Regions from separate parts of the Bradyrhizobium diazoefficiens genome, predicted to be linked through region 1. Evidence: predicted binding sites of a transcription regulator. Region 1 holds the regulator's gene; the other holds the start of a gene.
What was found. Region 1 encodes LexA, which represses DNA repair genes until DNA is damaged. Its sites were predicted from a motif close to TGTTCNNNNTGTGTTCNG; they were not measured.
Positions count from the first base shown of each region.

Region 2: the regulator LexA is predicted to act here: its motif matches at 6,084-6,101, upstream of JJC00_RS20100 (single-stranded DNA-binding protein).

Region 1 is NZ_CP067102.1:4,180,915-4,188,135, reverse strand. Features, by position in the region: gene JJC00_RS19500 (S41 family peptidase) at 1-755, opposite strand, end outside; gene JJC00_RS19495 (alpha-hydroxy acid oxidase) at 1,046-2,173, shown strand; gene JJC00_RS19490 (HAD family hydrolase) at 2,188-2,814, shown strand; gene JJC00_RS19485 (hypothetical protein) at 2,952-3,167, shown strand; gene JJC00_RS19480 (molybdopterin molybdotransferase MoeA) at 3,353-4,564, shown strand; gene lexA (transcriptional repressor LexA) at 4,740-5,441, shown strand; gene JJC00_RS19470 (hypothetical protein) at 5,636-5,839, shown strand; gene JJC00_RS19465 (hypothetical protein) at 6,031-6,465, shown strand; gene JJC00_RS19460 (ComEC/Rec2 family competence protein) at 6,476-7,221, opposite strand, start outside.
Region 2 is NZ_CP067102.1:4,304,267-4,311,487, reverse strand. Features, by position in the region: gene JJC00_RS20115 (potassium transporter Kup) at 27-1,880, shown strand; gene gyrA (DNA gyrase subunit A) at 1,939-4,671, opposite strand; gene JJC00_RS20105 (DUF2306 domain-containing protein) at 4,840-5,238, opposite strand; gene JJC00_RS20100 (single-stranded DNA-binding protein) at 5,441-5,941, opposite strand; gene JJC00_RS20095 (outer membrane protein) at 6,376-7,137, shown strand.

The sequences.
Region 1 (7,221 bases):
GCCTGGTCGAGCAGTCCGCCCGGATTGTTGCGCAGGTCCATCACATAGCCGACGAGCTTCTCCTGTGCGACGTCCTTGGAGATCGAGGCGATCGCCTTCTTCAGACCATCGGTGGTCTGCTCATTGAACGAGGTGACGCGGATGTACCCGATGTCGCCGTTCTCGACGTGGAAGCGCACCGGGCGGACGTGGATGATCTCGCGCTTGATTGCGACATCGAGCGGGGCGTCGGCACCCTTGCGCACGATGGTGAGCTTGGTCTGGGTATCGACCGGGCCCTTCATCTTGTTGACGGCCTGCTCGAGCGTCATGCCCTGCACGCCCTCGCCGTCGATCTTGCTGATGAGGTCGCCGGACATGAGGCCAGCCTTCGACGCCGGCGTGTCATCGATCGGCGAGACGACCTTGACCAGGCCCTCCTCCATCGTGACTTCGATGCCGAGCCCGCCGAATTCGCCGGAGGTGGTCTCCTGCATCTCGGTCCAGGCCTTGTCGTTCATGTAGCGCGAATGCGGATCGAGCGAGGTCACCATGCCGGTGATCGCGCCTTCGATCAGCTTGGAATTGTCGGGCCTCTCGACATAGCTCGCCTTCACCCGCTCGAAGACCTCTCCGAACAAATTGAGCTGGGAATAGGCATCATCCGCGCCCGCTGCCGCCCGAGCCGCCCATAGTCCGCCCTGCGGACCGGATACGAGGAGGGTCAGGCATGCTCCGGTGAGCGCGCCCAGGGGGAACAGCAGGGTTTTCCGCATGGAATGGTTGGCCTTTTCGCTTGGGACAGGACGCCGCGCAAATGGCGATCCAGCCCGGTTCTCACAATACTATTCAGGTTTCTTCAAGGCCGGGCTGCCACGCCCGCGGGTATACTGCAAAAATCCCTTCGCCCTGGCCTAAACCTTTGGCAACGTTCCGAAACCATCGCCGCCAAGGCGGGAATCGATCGGCCGAGCCACGCTTCGCAGCTATGCGATTTTAGGATGGTTTTGGAGGGCCGGACGAGATACCCGATGACATAAGGCTTCAAATTCTCGGGAGGACAACAATGAACGAAGCACTCCGGCCGGAACGGAACGTCGAACTCGGCGCCAGCAATGAGCCGTTCCAGAACCTGCACGAATTCATCCGGAAGGCGCGTTCCAACCTCAACCAGAACGCCTGGGACTACATCGCCGGCGCCGCCGAGACCGAAACCACGATGCGCCGCAACCGTATGGCCCTGGACGAGATCGCTTTCCGCCCGCGCGTGCTGCGCGACGTGCGCAAGGTCTCCGGCTCGGTCGAGCAGTTCGGCCGCAAGATGCGCTTACCCGTCGTGCTCGCCCCCGTCGGTGCGCTGGAAATCTTCGATCCGCATGGAGCCGCCAGTGTCGCACGCGCGGCTGGCACCTTCGGCGCCTCACATATGCTAAGCTCGGTGTCCGAGCCCGGCCTGGAGAAGACCGCCGAAGCCGCCCCCGATGCGCTGCGCATGTACCAGCTCTATGTCCGCGGCGATGACGCGTTCGTGGCCGACGTCGTCAGCCGCGCCGAGAAGGCCAATTATGCCGCCTTCTGCCTGACCGTCGACACCGCCCATTACAGCCGTCGTGAGCGTGACATCGCCAAGCGCTACGTTCGCGAAAGCCGCCTGCGCGCCACCGGCGGCGACTACCAGAAGGGCCTGGAGTGGCGGACCGTGAAGATGGTCAAGGACAAGTTCAGGATACCGCTGATCCTCAAGGGCATCGCCACCGCCGAGGACGCGCAGATCGCGGTCGATCACGGGGTCGAGTGGATTTACGTCTCCAATCACGGCGGCCGCCAGCTCGATCACGGCCGCGGCGCCATGCATGTGCTGCCCGAGATCGTCGACGCCGTGAAGGGCCGCGCCAAGATCATGGTGGATGGCGGCATCTGCCGCGGCACGGATATCGTCAAGGCGATCGCGGCGGGCGCCGACCTCGTCGGCATCGGCCGGCTGCAGTGCTGGGCCCTGGCGGCGGCCGGCGAGACCGGCGTGACGCGGATGCTCGAGCTGCTCGAGGACGAGGTGCTGCGCTGCCTCGGCCTCCTGGGCGCCACCTCGTTCGCCGAGGTCAACACATCCTGCCTGCACCAGGCCACTGCCACCAATGCGCCGAGCGTATTCAGCGCATTCCCGCTGTTCGACCACGAGCCCTATCGATACTGACGAGACAGGACGCAATGACATCTCTCTCTCCCGGCAGCGCGGACGCGCTTCTGTTCGATCTCGGGCGCGTGGTGCTCGATATCGATTTCTCCCGGGCGATCGCCTGCTGGGCGGGACATGCAGGCCTCGAGCCCGAGGCCATCGTGGCGCGCTATGAGCGTGACAGCGAGGCTTACCAGCTGCACGAGGTCGGCAAGATCAGCGACGAGGACTATTTCCAGTCGCTGCGCTCATCGCTCGGCATCGGCATTTCGGATGCGCAATTTCTGGAGGGATGGAACGCGATCTTCGCCGGCGAGATGCCCGACATCGCGGAATTGCTGCCGCGCGCGGCGAAGCAGATGCCGCTCTATGCCTTCTCCAACACCAACCGCCCGCACGTGGATCATTTCTCGAAAGAGTATGCAGATCTGCTCGGCCATTTCCGCGAGCTGTATCTGTCCTCCAGCATCGGCCTGCGCAAACCGGATGCGGAAGCTTTCGACCACGTCGTCGCCGCGATGGGGGTACCCGCGAACCGGATCGTGTTCTTCGATGACCTCGCCGCGAACGTCGAAGGCGCCCGCGCCCGCGGGCTGATGGCGGTGCATGTCACCTCGCCCCGCGACGTCGGCATCGCACTGAAGGCGCTGGGGATCTGACCGCCGATTCCAGAACAATTGCATCCGGAAATGAGGAAACCACTCTGTGCATTTTTGTACAGAGTTCCGGGAACGGAATGCCCGCTTCCGGACTCTAGAGTCCGTTGGGAAGTCTACGAACGAACGGACGTATCATCGTGTTGGGCAAAACCTACCTCACCAAGCAGGCCTCGCTGCTGGTCAAATTCGCCAAGACCACCTCGGATTCCGAGCTTTCCGCCAAGCTGATGAGCAAGGCCGCCGACCTGAAAGCCCAGGCCGATCCGATGCCCGACAGCGATCAGAGTCCCCAGGCGCCCGACGTCGCTGAAGACGGAAGCTCGGCAAGGGGAAATCCTATAACGCCGTCGTGATACCCGGCGCGGCGCCTCAGCGAAACTTGGAAGCCATGCGCGAGCGCTACGATCTCACGCGCGCCGAAGCCGCTTTCCCGCTGGAGATCGTCAAAGGCGGCGGCCATTTTGCCTCGGCGCCCGCACTCGGCTAGAACGCTTGCCGTAACGTGATCGTTGCGTTGCCCAAGCAGGAGCTTTCACCCGTGGCCCTCATGCCGGTTTCCGATGCGCTCGCTGCCGTGCTCGCGGGTGCGGAGCCGCTGCCCGAGGAATCGGTCGCGCTCGACGCGGCCTTCCATCGCGTGCTTGCGCGCGACGTCGCGGCGCGGCGGACGCAGCCGCCGCAGGCGATGTCGGCGATGGATGGCTATGCCGTCCGCGCGGCCGATGCGGCCAGGATTGACACGCAGCTCGCCGTCATTGGCGAGGTCGCTGCCGGCCGTCCGTTTGCGGGAACTGTCGGCGCCGGCGAAGCGGTCCGGATCTTCACTGGTGGCGTCGTTCCCGACGGCGCTGATGCAGTCGTGATCCAGGAGGATACCGTCGCCGATGGCGAGCGCATCGCGATCAAGGAGGCAGCCGTCACCGGGCGGCACATTCGGCCGGCCGGCATCGATTTCTCCGAGAGTGACGTGCTGCTGCACAAGGGCGCCCGGCTCACCGAGCGCGACCTCGCGCTCGCCGCCGGCATGAACCACCCGCACCTTAGCGTCCAGCGTCGTCCAAAGGTCGCGATTCTCGCCACCGGCGACGAGCTGGTGATGCCGGGCGCCACGCCCGGCCATGGCCAGATCGTCTATTCCAATGGCTACGCCTTGCATGCGCTCGCCCGCAGCGAGGGGGCTGACACCATCGACCTCGGGATTGCGGCCGACACGCTTGCCGCCACCACCGCCGGCATCCGCCGCGCGCGCGAATCCGGCGCCGACATCCTGATCACCACGGGCGGTGCCTCGGTCGGCGACCACGATCTGGTGCAGCAGGCGCTCCGCGACGAAGGCACGTCGATGGCGTTCTGGAAGATCGCGATGCGGCCGGGCAAGCCGATGATGAACGGGCAGCTCGGGGCGATGCGCGTGATCGGCCTGCCCGGCAATCCCGTGTCATCCTATGTTTGCGGCTTCCTGTTCATGGTGCCGCTGATTCGCGCGTTGTCGGGCCGTTCGATGGTTCATCACCGCCGCGAACGCGCCGTGCTCGGCCGCGACGTCGGCGCCAATGACCAGCGCGAGGATTATCTGCGCGCCCGCCTCGATGTGCGTGATGACGGCACGCTGATCGCCCTTCCCGTCAATCGCCAGGACTCCTCGCTGCTTGCGAATCTCGCTGCGGCACAGGCACTTCTCGTGCGCGAACCGTTCGCACCGAAGGCCGAAGCGGGAGCGCCCTGCGAGGTGCTGCGACTGCCCGTTTGAGCGCTTCGTTCGCAACCGTTCCGCGAACTTTGTCGCGTTCACGGTAAATTAAGCAGTTGCGGAACATGTATCGAACATATAGTGTCCGTTCATGATTTGTTTCGAGCGTGCAGCGGCTTATTGCCGAATTCACGTCTCGGAATCGAACGACATCAACCGGGGGATTTTGGTCGAGATGTTAACGCGCAAACAATACGAGCTCCTGCGGTTCATCAGCGAGCGCCTGAAGGAAAGCGGCGTGCCGCCCTCCTTCGACGAGATGAAGGACGCGCTCGATCTGCGCTCGAAATCGGGCATCCATCGCCTGATCACTGCGCTCGAGGAGCGCGGCTTCATCCGGCGCCTGCCCAACCGCGCCCGCGCCATCGAGGTGATCAAGCTGCCTGAGCTCCAGGCCGCCGCCGGCAGCCGCCGCGGCTTCACGCCGAGCGTCATCGAAGGCAATCTCGGCAAGGTACGCACGACGTCGAGCCCGCCCGCCGACGAGGGTGAGCGTCCCGTTGCGGTGCCCGTGATGGGCCGGATCGCGGCCGGTACGCCGATCGAGGCGTTGCAGACCCGCAGCCACACCATCAGCGTCCCGCCCGACATGCTCGGCTCGGGCGAGCATTACGCGCTCGAAGTGCGTGGCGACTCAATGGTGGAAGCCGGCATTCTCGATGGCGACATGGCGCTGATCCAGCGCAACGAGAGCGCCGACACCGGCGACATCGTCGTCGCCCTGATCGACGACGAGGAAGCAACCTTGAAGCGTTTCCGCCGCCGTGGCGCCTCGATCGCGCTCGAGCCGGCGAATGCGGCCTATGAGGTCCGCATCCTGCCGCCCAACCGGGTCAAGATCCAGGGCAAGCTGATCGGGCTGTACCGCAAGTACTGAGCGCGTCAAGTACTGAGCGCGTCGCAATCGACGACCACCATCAACGATTGGAGCGGACGATTGTCCGCTCCGGCTGGATAGTCTTTCTGGTTTTGCACAGATTATCCGGCCCCCTCTCCAGCGCTACATCCTCGGCACGCCGCAACGAAGCACGCATCGCTTCGCAGGCCTTTAAGAAGACCGAGGAGGCCACCATGCGCAAGCTCGTATTGAGCACTGTCACGATGGCGCTGATCGCAGCATCAGCGTCGCAAGCCTTCGCGGCACAAAAGCCGCATCACGCCCACAAAGCTCCGCAGGCAACGAACGAACAATTCCGCGATGCCCGCAACGCCGTCACACGGCCCACCCCGCCGGCCTGGCCGTATGCGGGCTGGTCAGCGCCCGCAGGCCGTTGACCGAACGGCTCTCCAAATGCATGAGAGCAGGCTTTGTTCCTCACGTATTTGAAAAAGATATTGTGATGGCGGCTTGCGGATCCAAGCCGCAGATTTGCCCCCAACATCGCATATGATCACAGGCTTCCACTCTGATAGAGGCCTGCGCCTCAGAAGAGGCGCGGTGCTCTATCCCGATTGAGGAGCACCCGATGTGTGACTATAGCCTGCATGCCGTCGCGACCCGTCCCGCAGAGGTTGGCGAGACGATCGTCACGACAACGTTCCGTGGCACCTCGACGCGCGGCTTCGCTTCCGAAGCCGACATGTCAGTTGCGGTCTGCCTGCTGCCGGGAACGGAGCTCGCCTTCGCCGACAACGTCCGCTACGATAATCGCTGGATCTGGACGCGCACCGTCAACTCGCGCGTCGGCAAGTTCGGCAAGGTCGATCCGCACGTTCCTGATCGTCATCACGACGCGATCGAATTCCCCGACGGCAAATACGTGCTGGTGACGCAGCTCGTGGAAGGCCAGCGTGCAACCGTGCTGCAGCTGCCCGTGACGCAGCCGCTCGGCGAGCGCGAGCACAAGCCGCATGTCATCGCCGACAGCCACTCGACGTCCCCGCGTCTGCCGATCGGCTGATAGGTCGACCTCAGTCCTCGGCCTGAAGGTCGGCCTCTGACGGCGTTGCGTCTTTGGCGCGCGGAGCCGCCGACCTTGGCATGAGGGTCCGTTCGAAATCTCCATCGCCGGCCGCCGCCGGCGACCAGGGGCGGTTTGCACCCCTCGACTTCACCGCCGCAATCGCAAAACCGTCGCCACGCTGCGTCAGCGCCAGCGCGCCCTGGCGCGCGAGACGCGGCCGATCGACCACCATGGCACCGCAATCCGGCGGCGCGGGCCTTGACGTCACCACCAGTGCCGCGCGGCTGCAATCGTCGTTCAGCGCGTCGATGCGCAGCGCCTGCGCAATCATCCGGCCGTCGGCGAGTGGCGTCACGCAGCCGGACTCGTCACACGACACGCCTTTACTGAGCGAGGCGCTGGCCGCATCGCGCGGGTCGGCGTCCGCCGCGAGCCACTCCTTGATCAGGAAATTGTCCTTGTTGGTCCTCATCAGATGCAGCTGCCCGTCCCTGCCCCGCACCGCGACGCTCTGGCCGTCACCGGCGATAAGGATGTCGGGTTGCCGGACCGACAGACCCCAGACGGTTGCCGCCATGAGGACGAAGGCGCCCGACCAGCGCAGCGGCGTGCGCAGCAGGCCCATCAGGATCAGGCCGAGGCTCGCAGCGATCAGCGGCGCGGTGCCGAAGGCGGCGATGTGCCCGATCGCGCCGGGCAGCGCGGCGACCCAGCGCGACACCGCCACCATCCAGTCGATCCCGATTCCCATCA
Region 2 (7,221 bases), 120 kb from region 1:
ATCACCCCGACCCTCTGCCGATTGCCATGACCATGGGCGCCCTCGGGGTGGTCTATGGCGATATCGGCACCAGCCCTCTCTACGCCCTGAAGGAAGCCGCCAAGGCAGCCGCCCGTGGCGGTACCGTGACTCCCGAGGCTGTCCTGGGCGTTGCCTCGCTCATCCTCTGGGCGCTGCTGCTGATCATCTCACTGAAATATGCGCTGCTGATCCTGCGCGCGGACAACCGCGGCGAAGGCGGCATCGTCGCGCTATTGGCACTGCTGCACGCCCGTCACGCCCAGCCAGGTACCTGGCGCGCGCATCTCCTGGTGGTCGGCCTGATCGGCGCGGCCCTGCTCTATGGCGACGGCGCGATCACGCCGGCGATCTCGGTGCTCTCAGCCATCGAGGGCCTCAAGGTCGACGCCCCCTCGCTCGCGCCGGCGGTGGTGCCCATCACCATCGTCATCCTGGTCGGCCTGTTCATGATGCAGAAGCAGGGCGCGGGCTTCATCGGCCGCATCTTCGGACCGGTGATGCTGGCCTGGTTCTTCGTGCTCGCCGCGCTCGGCATCCACGGCATCGTCAAGGCGCCCGCCGTGCTGGCGGCGCTCAGCCCGCTCTATGCGTTCGACTTCCTGATCCACCAGGATTTCCACGTCTCCTTCGCGATCCTCGGCGCAGCCTTCCTCGCCGTGACCGGCGGTGAAGCCATGTATGCCGACATGGGGCATTTCGGGCGCCTGCCGATCCGGCTCGCGTGGTTCGCGATCTGCCTGCCGGCGCTGGTGCTGAATTATTTCGGCCAGGCCGCGCTTCTGATCACCGATCCCACGATGATCGAAAATCCGTTCTTCCAGCTCTGCCCGGACGTCCTGCATTACGGACTGGTCGCGTTCTCGGCCGTCGCGACCGTGATCGCCTCGCAGGCGATCATCTCCGGCGTGTTCTCGCTGACCCAGCAATCGATCCAGCTCGGCTTCCTGCCGCGCATGCAGATCCGCCACACCACCAGCGACGCGATCGGCCAGATCTACGTGCCGCTGGTGAACTGGCTGCTCGCCGCCGCAACGCTCGGCGCGGTGCTAAGCTTCGGAACCTCGGATGCACTGGCCGGCGCTTATGGTATCGCGGTGTCGCTGCTGATGGCGATCACCACGCTGCTCGCCGCACTGGTCGCGATCCAGTGGGGCTATTCGCCCTGGCTCGTGGTCGCCGTGAACGGCTTCTTCTTCGTGATCGACGTGATCTTCTTCTCCGCCAACTCGATCAAGCTGTTCGAGGGCGGCTGGTTTCCGCTGCTGCTCGCCGCCTTCGTCGCCTTCCTGATGCTGACCTGGCGCAGCGGTGTGAAGCTGGTCGAGGCCGCGCGCGGAAAGCTGCGTCAACCCGAGGAAGACCTGATCGAGACAGCGGTGAACAAGTGCCGCGCAAGGCTGCCTGGGACTGCGGTATTCCTGGCCTCCGCGCCGAACGGCGTGCCGCTGGCGCTGACGCAGTTCGTCAAGCACAACCACGTGCTGCACGAACGCGTCATCCTCGTCACGGTGCTGATCGAGGAGCTGCCTCACGTTGCCGACCAGGACCGGAACGAGGTGATCGAGATCATCACCGGCATCACCCGCGTGATCCTGCATTACGGCTTCATGCAGAACCCGACGATCTATGAGGGACTGACGCTCGCCTGCCGCCAGGGCAAGCTGCCCGGCATCGACCTCTCCGACATCACCTATTATGTCGGCCGCGAGACCATCATCCCGAGCGAGGACATTCCGGGCATGTGGGTCTGGCGCGAAGGCCTGTTCGCCTTCCTTCAGCGCAACGCCGAACGCTCGGCGGCATTCTTCGGCGTGCCGACCAAGCAGGTCGTGGAGTTCGGCACGGAGCTGGAGATCTAATGTCGCGAATAGCGAGTGGCGATTAGCGAATGGAGTAGCAAGGCATATTCGCTACTCCCTATTCGCCATTCGCCCCGTTTCCGCTCTCGGCCTCTTCCGTGATGTGCTCGACCGACACCACGTGCTCGTCCTCAGCGGTGTCGAACACGATCACGCCCTGGGTCGAGCGGCCGGCGATGCGGATGCCTTCGACCGGGCAGCGGATCAGCTGGCCCTTGTCGGTGACCAGCATGATTTGATCCGCATCCTCAACGGGGAAGGACGCGACGAGATTGCCGTTGCGATTGTTGACGCTCATGGCGACGATGCCTTTGCCGCCGCGACCCGTGGTGCGGTACTCGTAGGACGAGGTCCGCTTGCCATAGCCGTTGACGGAGACGGTCAGCACGACCTGCTCGGCCGCCGACATCTCGGCATAGCGCTCCTGCGGGAGCTGGAAGCTGCCGGAGGTTTCCTCGGCCTCGGCGTCCACCGCAGCCTCTTCCGTCGCGGCTTCGCCAGCGACGGCGCGGCGCATCTTCAGGTAGGCCGACCGCTCGTCCGAAGTGGTCTCGACATGGCGCAGGATCGCCAGCGAAATCACCTTGTCGCCGTCGCCAAGCGCGATGCCGCGCACGCCCATCGAGGTGCGCCCGGTGAACACGCGCACGTCAGGGACAGCGAAGCGGATGCACTGGCCGCCGGCGCCGGTCAGCAGCACGTCGTCGCGCTCGGTGCAGATCTGCACGTCGACGATTGCCTCGTTGTCGTCGAGCTTCATGGCGATGATGCCGGAGCGGCGGACGTCGACGAAGTCGGACAGCTTGTTGCGCCGGACGTTACCGCCTGTCGTGGCGAACATCACGTCGAGGTTGGCCCAGGTCGACTCATCCTCCGGCAGCGGCATGATAGTGGTGATGCGCTCGCCCTGCTCCAGCGGCAGGATGTTGATCAGCGCCTTGCCGCGCGCGTTCGGCGCCGCCATCGGCAGCCGCCAGACCTTCTCCTTGTAGACCTGGCCGCGGGACGAGAAGAACAGCACCGGAGTATGCGTGGAGGCCACGAACAGACGGCTGACGAAATCCTCGTCGCGGGTCTGCATGCCGGCGCGGCCCTTGCCGCCGCGGCGTTGCGCCCGATAGGCCGACAGCGGCACGCGCTTGACGTAGCCGGCGTGGGACACGGTGACGACCATGTCCTCACGCTGGATCAGGTCCTCGTCCTCGACCTCGCCTTCCTGCTCCATGATCACGGTGCGGCGCGGCGTGGCGAACTCGGCCTTCACCTCGGCGAGCTCGGTCTTGATGATCCCCAGCACGCGCTCGCGCGAGCGTAGGATGTCGAGATAGTCGGCGATCTCACCGGCGAGCTTGTCGAGCTCGTCGCGGATTTCGTCACGGCCAAGCGCGGTGAGGCGTTGGAGGCGCAGATCGAGAATGGCTCTCGCCTGTTCCATCGACAGCCGGATCGTGCCGTCCTCGCTGATGCGGTGGCGTGGATCGTCGATCAGCGTCAGCATGTCCTCGACGTCCCGGGCCGGCCAGTCGCGCGACATCAGGGTGTCGCGCGCGGTGGTCGGGTCGGGTGAGGTCCGGATGACGCGGATCATCTCGTCGATATTGGCGACCGCGATCGCCAGACCGACCAGGATATGGGCGCGATCGCGCGCCTTGGCGAGCAGATACTTGGTGCGCCGCGTGACGACCCGTTCACGGAAGTCGACGAAGATGGCCAGCAGGTCCTTCAGATGCATGATCCGCGGACGGCCGCTGTCGAGGGCCACCATGTTGACGCCGAAGCTCGTCTGCAGCGGCGTGAACCGATACAACTGGTTCAGCACCACATCCGGCACGGCGTCGCGTTTCAATTCGATCACGACGCGATAGCCTTCGCGGTCCGATTCATCGCGCAGGTCGCCGATGCCCTCGATCTTCTTTTCCTTGACCAGCTCGGCGATGCGCTCGACCATCGTCGCCTTGTTCACCTGGTAGGGAATCTCGGTGATGATGAGCGCCTCGCGCTCCTTGCGGATGGTCTCGATCGCGACCTTGCCGCGCATGACGATCGAGCCACGGCCGAGGTGATAGGCGGCGCGGATGCCCGCCCGTCCGAGAATGACGCCGCCGGTCGGGAAATCCGGTCCCGGCACGATGTTGATGAGCTCGTCGATGGTCAGTGCGGGGTTGTCGATCAACGCAACGCAGGCGTCGATGACTTCGCCGAGATTGTGCGGCGGGATGTTGGTCGCCATGCCGACCGCGATGCCGCCCGCACCGTTGACCAGAAGGTTCGGGAACTTGGCCGGAAGAACCGACGGCTCGGTCTCGTTGTTGTCGTAGTTCGGCTGGAAGTCGACGGTGTCCTTGTCGATATCGGCCAACAGCGCCAGCGCCGCCTTGGTCAGGCGCGCTTCGGTGTAACGATAGGCGGCTGGGGGATCGCCGTCGACGGAACCGAAATTGCCCTGGCCGTCGATCAGCGGCACGCGCATCGAGAAGTCCTGCGCCATGCGGACCATGGCGTCGTAGATCGACTGGTCGCCGTGCGGGTGATACTTACCGATGACGTCGCCGACCACGCGGGCGGATTTGACGTACTTCTTGTCGGGCGTGTGCCCCTGCTCGTTCATCGAGTAGAGGATGCGGCGATGCACCGGCTTCAGACCGTCGCGGGCATCAGGCAGCGCGCGCGCCACGATCACGCTCATGGCGTAGTCGAGATACGACTTCTTCATCTCCTCGAAGATGGAGACGGGGCGAATATCCGAGCGCTCCGGCTCATCGCCGGGCTTCTTGTTGTCGTCGTCGGCCAAGGGGGAATCCGGTGAGTTTTTATCTGGGAATCATATAGCGCATCGAGGCCCTGATAACCACCCTTGCGAGCTCTTGGGAAGCGGTTTTTCCGTTTGTTTTTCCAGAGACTTACGCCCTTCTCGCCACCGTCATCAGCGACACCGGAACGAGCCACCCGCAACCGTCGATTATGCCCCGAAAAGCACCTGGTGCATGATCCGGCCGGGCACCAGCGTGAACAGTCCCGCCACGACCAGCGCACCGGTGAAGAGCAGGATCATGATGCGACGGTGATCGGTCACGCGATGCGTGTGGGCCCGCCACACCGCCAGCGGCAGCATCAGCAGCGTGAAGATCGACAGGAGGTGGATCGGGCTGAACGGCCCGACCAGGCGGATCTGGTGGATCCAGAACGACGAGGCCGCCACCACGGCCATCAGCGCCACCCAAATCCAGCCGAACGTCCGATGGGGCAGCGTGCCCTTGGGCGCGGCGAACTGGACGATACCAAGCACGAAGGCCGCCATCGCCGCGAAGGCGTGCAGCGGGATCGCCGGAGCAGCGTCAAGCAGCGGCGCGAGGTTCATGGGGGCGCATCCTCCGATCGGGAACCAACCATGTGAATAGGATTAACATAAAGTTAATACCATTCACATTGCGACCCGTCAAAGGCTTTAGGCAGCATACGAGGCCAGCCCGGGAAAACCGAGCTTCGCCCGTCAATTGGTAAGAAATCCTGCCGCTTTACGCGAGCACCGGCAAAGTCCGGAATGAAGCGCCCGTCCCGCCTCAGAACGGGATGTCGTCGTCCATGTCGTTGTTGCGGCCACCGCCGGTGCCTGCGGCCACGGCACGGCGCGGTGCGCTGCTGACGGGACCGGAGGAGCCGAAATCGCCGCCCGGCTCGTCGCCGAAGCTGCCGCCTCCCCCGCCACCGCCGCGGCCGTCGAGCATCGTCAGGGTCGAGTTGAAGCCTTGGAGCACGACCTCGGTGGAGTACTTCTCCACGCCGCTCTGGTCGGTCCATTTGCGGGTCTGGAGCGCGCCCTCGATGTAAACCTTGGCGCCCTTCTTCAGGTACTGCTCGGCGACCTTGCAGAGACCTTCATTGAAGATTACCACGCGATGCCACTCGGTCTTTTCCTTGCGTTCGCCGCTGTTCTTGTCGCGCCAGGTCTCCGATGTGGCGATGCTCAGATTCGCGATCGGCCGCCCGTCCTGGGTGCGGCGGATTTCGGGATCCTTGCCGAGATTTCCAACCAGAATGACCTTGTTGACGCTTCCCGCCATCGCCGCTCTCCACTCCAAATGCACTGAATTTCGAAAAGGCGCGCCCGCGCTGTCGCCTGTTGGGCCGACCCTATACGCTTACAGGCGCCGATCGGCCCGCCACGCCCTCGGTTATCCCCACATATAGCATCGGCTGAACATTTGTTCCAGATTTGTTCCTGTCGAAATTGTTCGCTGCAGAGTCCGCACGCCGGTTCCCGTGCCGCTCTTCACCGCGCGATGCATAGGAACCTCGCCGAGTTCCTTAGAAGCAGAAAAAGCACCTAACATTCATCAAGTTACGCGCACCTTCAATTGACCCGCAACTGTTGCATTCCGGAGACGGACTCTACCTCCGGAGGGCGCTACAGTTGCCTCGGAATTGGTTCTTATGGGCGTCACGCCTGATTGACCGCCTCGGGGCTTCTTGAGCGGACAAAACTGGGGAGACTGCAATGAAGAAAATTCTGTTTAGTACTATCGGTATGGTTGTGTTTGGCCTGTCCGCGCCCGCGAGCGCGGCGGATCTTGCGGCGCGTCCCTACACCAAAGCGCCGGCGCCGATGATCGCCACCATCTACGACTGGAGCGGCTTCTACATCGGCATCAACGGCGGTGGCGGATCGAGCCGCAATTGCTGGGACTTCGTGACGCCGGTAGCAGGCGCGCTGATCACCGACGGCTGCCATAACGCAACCGGCGGCACGGTGGGTGGCCAGGTCGGCTATCGCTGGCAGTCCAGCCAGTGGGTGTTTGGCTTCGAAGGCCAAGGCAACTGGGCGGACTTCAGCGGAAGCAATATTAGCCCGACGGCCCTGGGTCAGGAGAACCGTTCAAGGATCGATGCCTTCGGCCTGATTACAGGCCAAATCGGCTATGCGTGGAACAACGTCTTGGTCTACGTGAAAGGCGGCGGCGCGGTCGTGGCCGACAAGTACGACCTCGCCGTCGCACCTGGATTCGTGGGTGCAGGCGGCATCTTTGGTTCGGCCCGCGAAACTCGATGGGGCGGAACGGTTGGCGCAGGTCTCGAATTTGGCTTCACCCCGAACTGGTCGGTTGGCGTCGAGTACGACCACATTTTCCTTGGCCATCGTAACGTCGATTTCACCTTGGGCGGGGCTTTCGTCCAGACCGAACGGATCGGCCAGGACGTCGATATGGGCCTCGTCCGCCTGAACTACCGCTGGGGCGGCCCGATGATCGCGAAGTACTGATCCCCCTGAAATCATTCGAGAAAGGCCGGCCTTGTGCCGGCCTTTTTGTTGCTGGTTCCCGATGGGAACTTTAGGTCAGCGAAT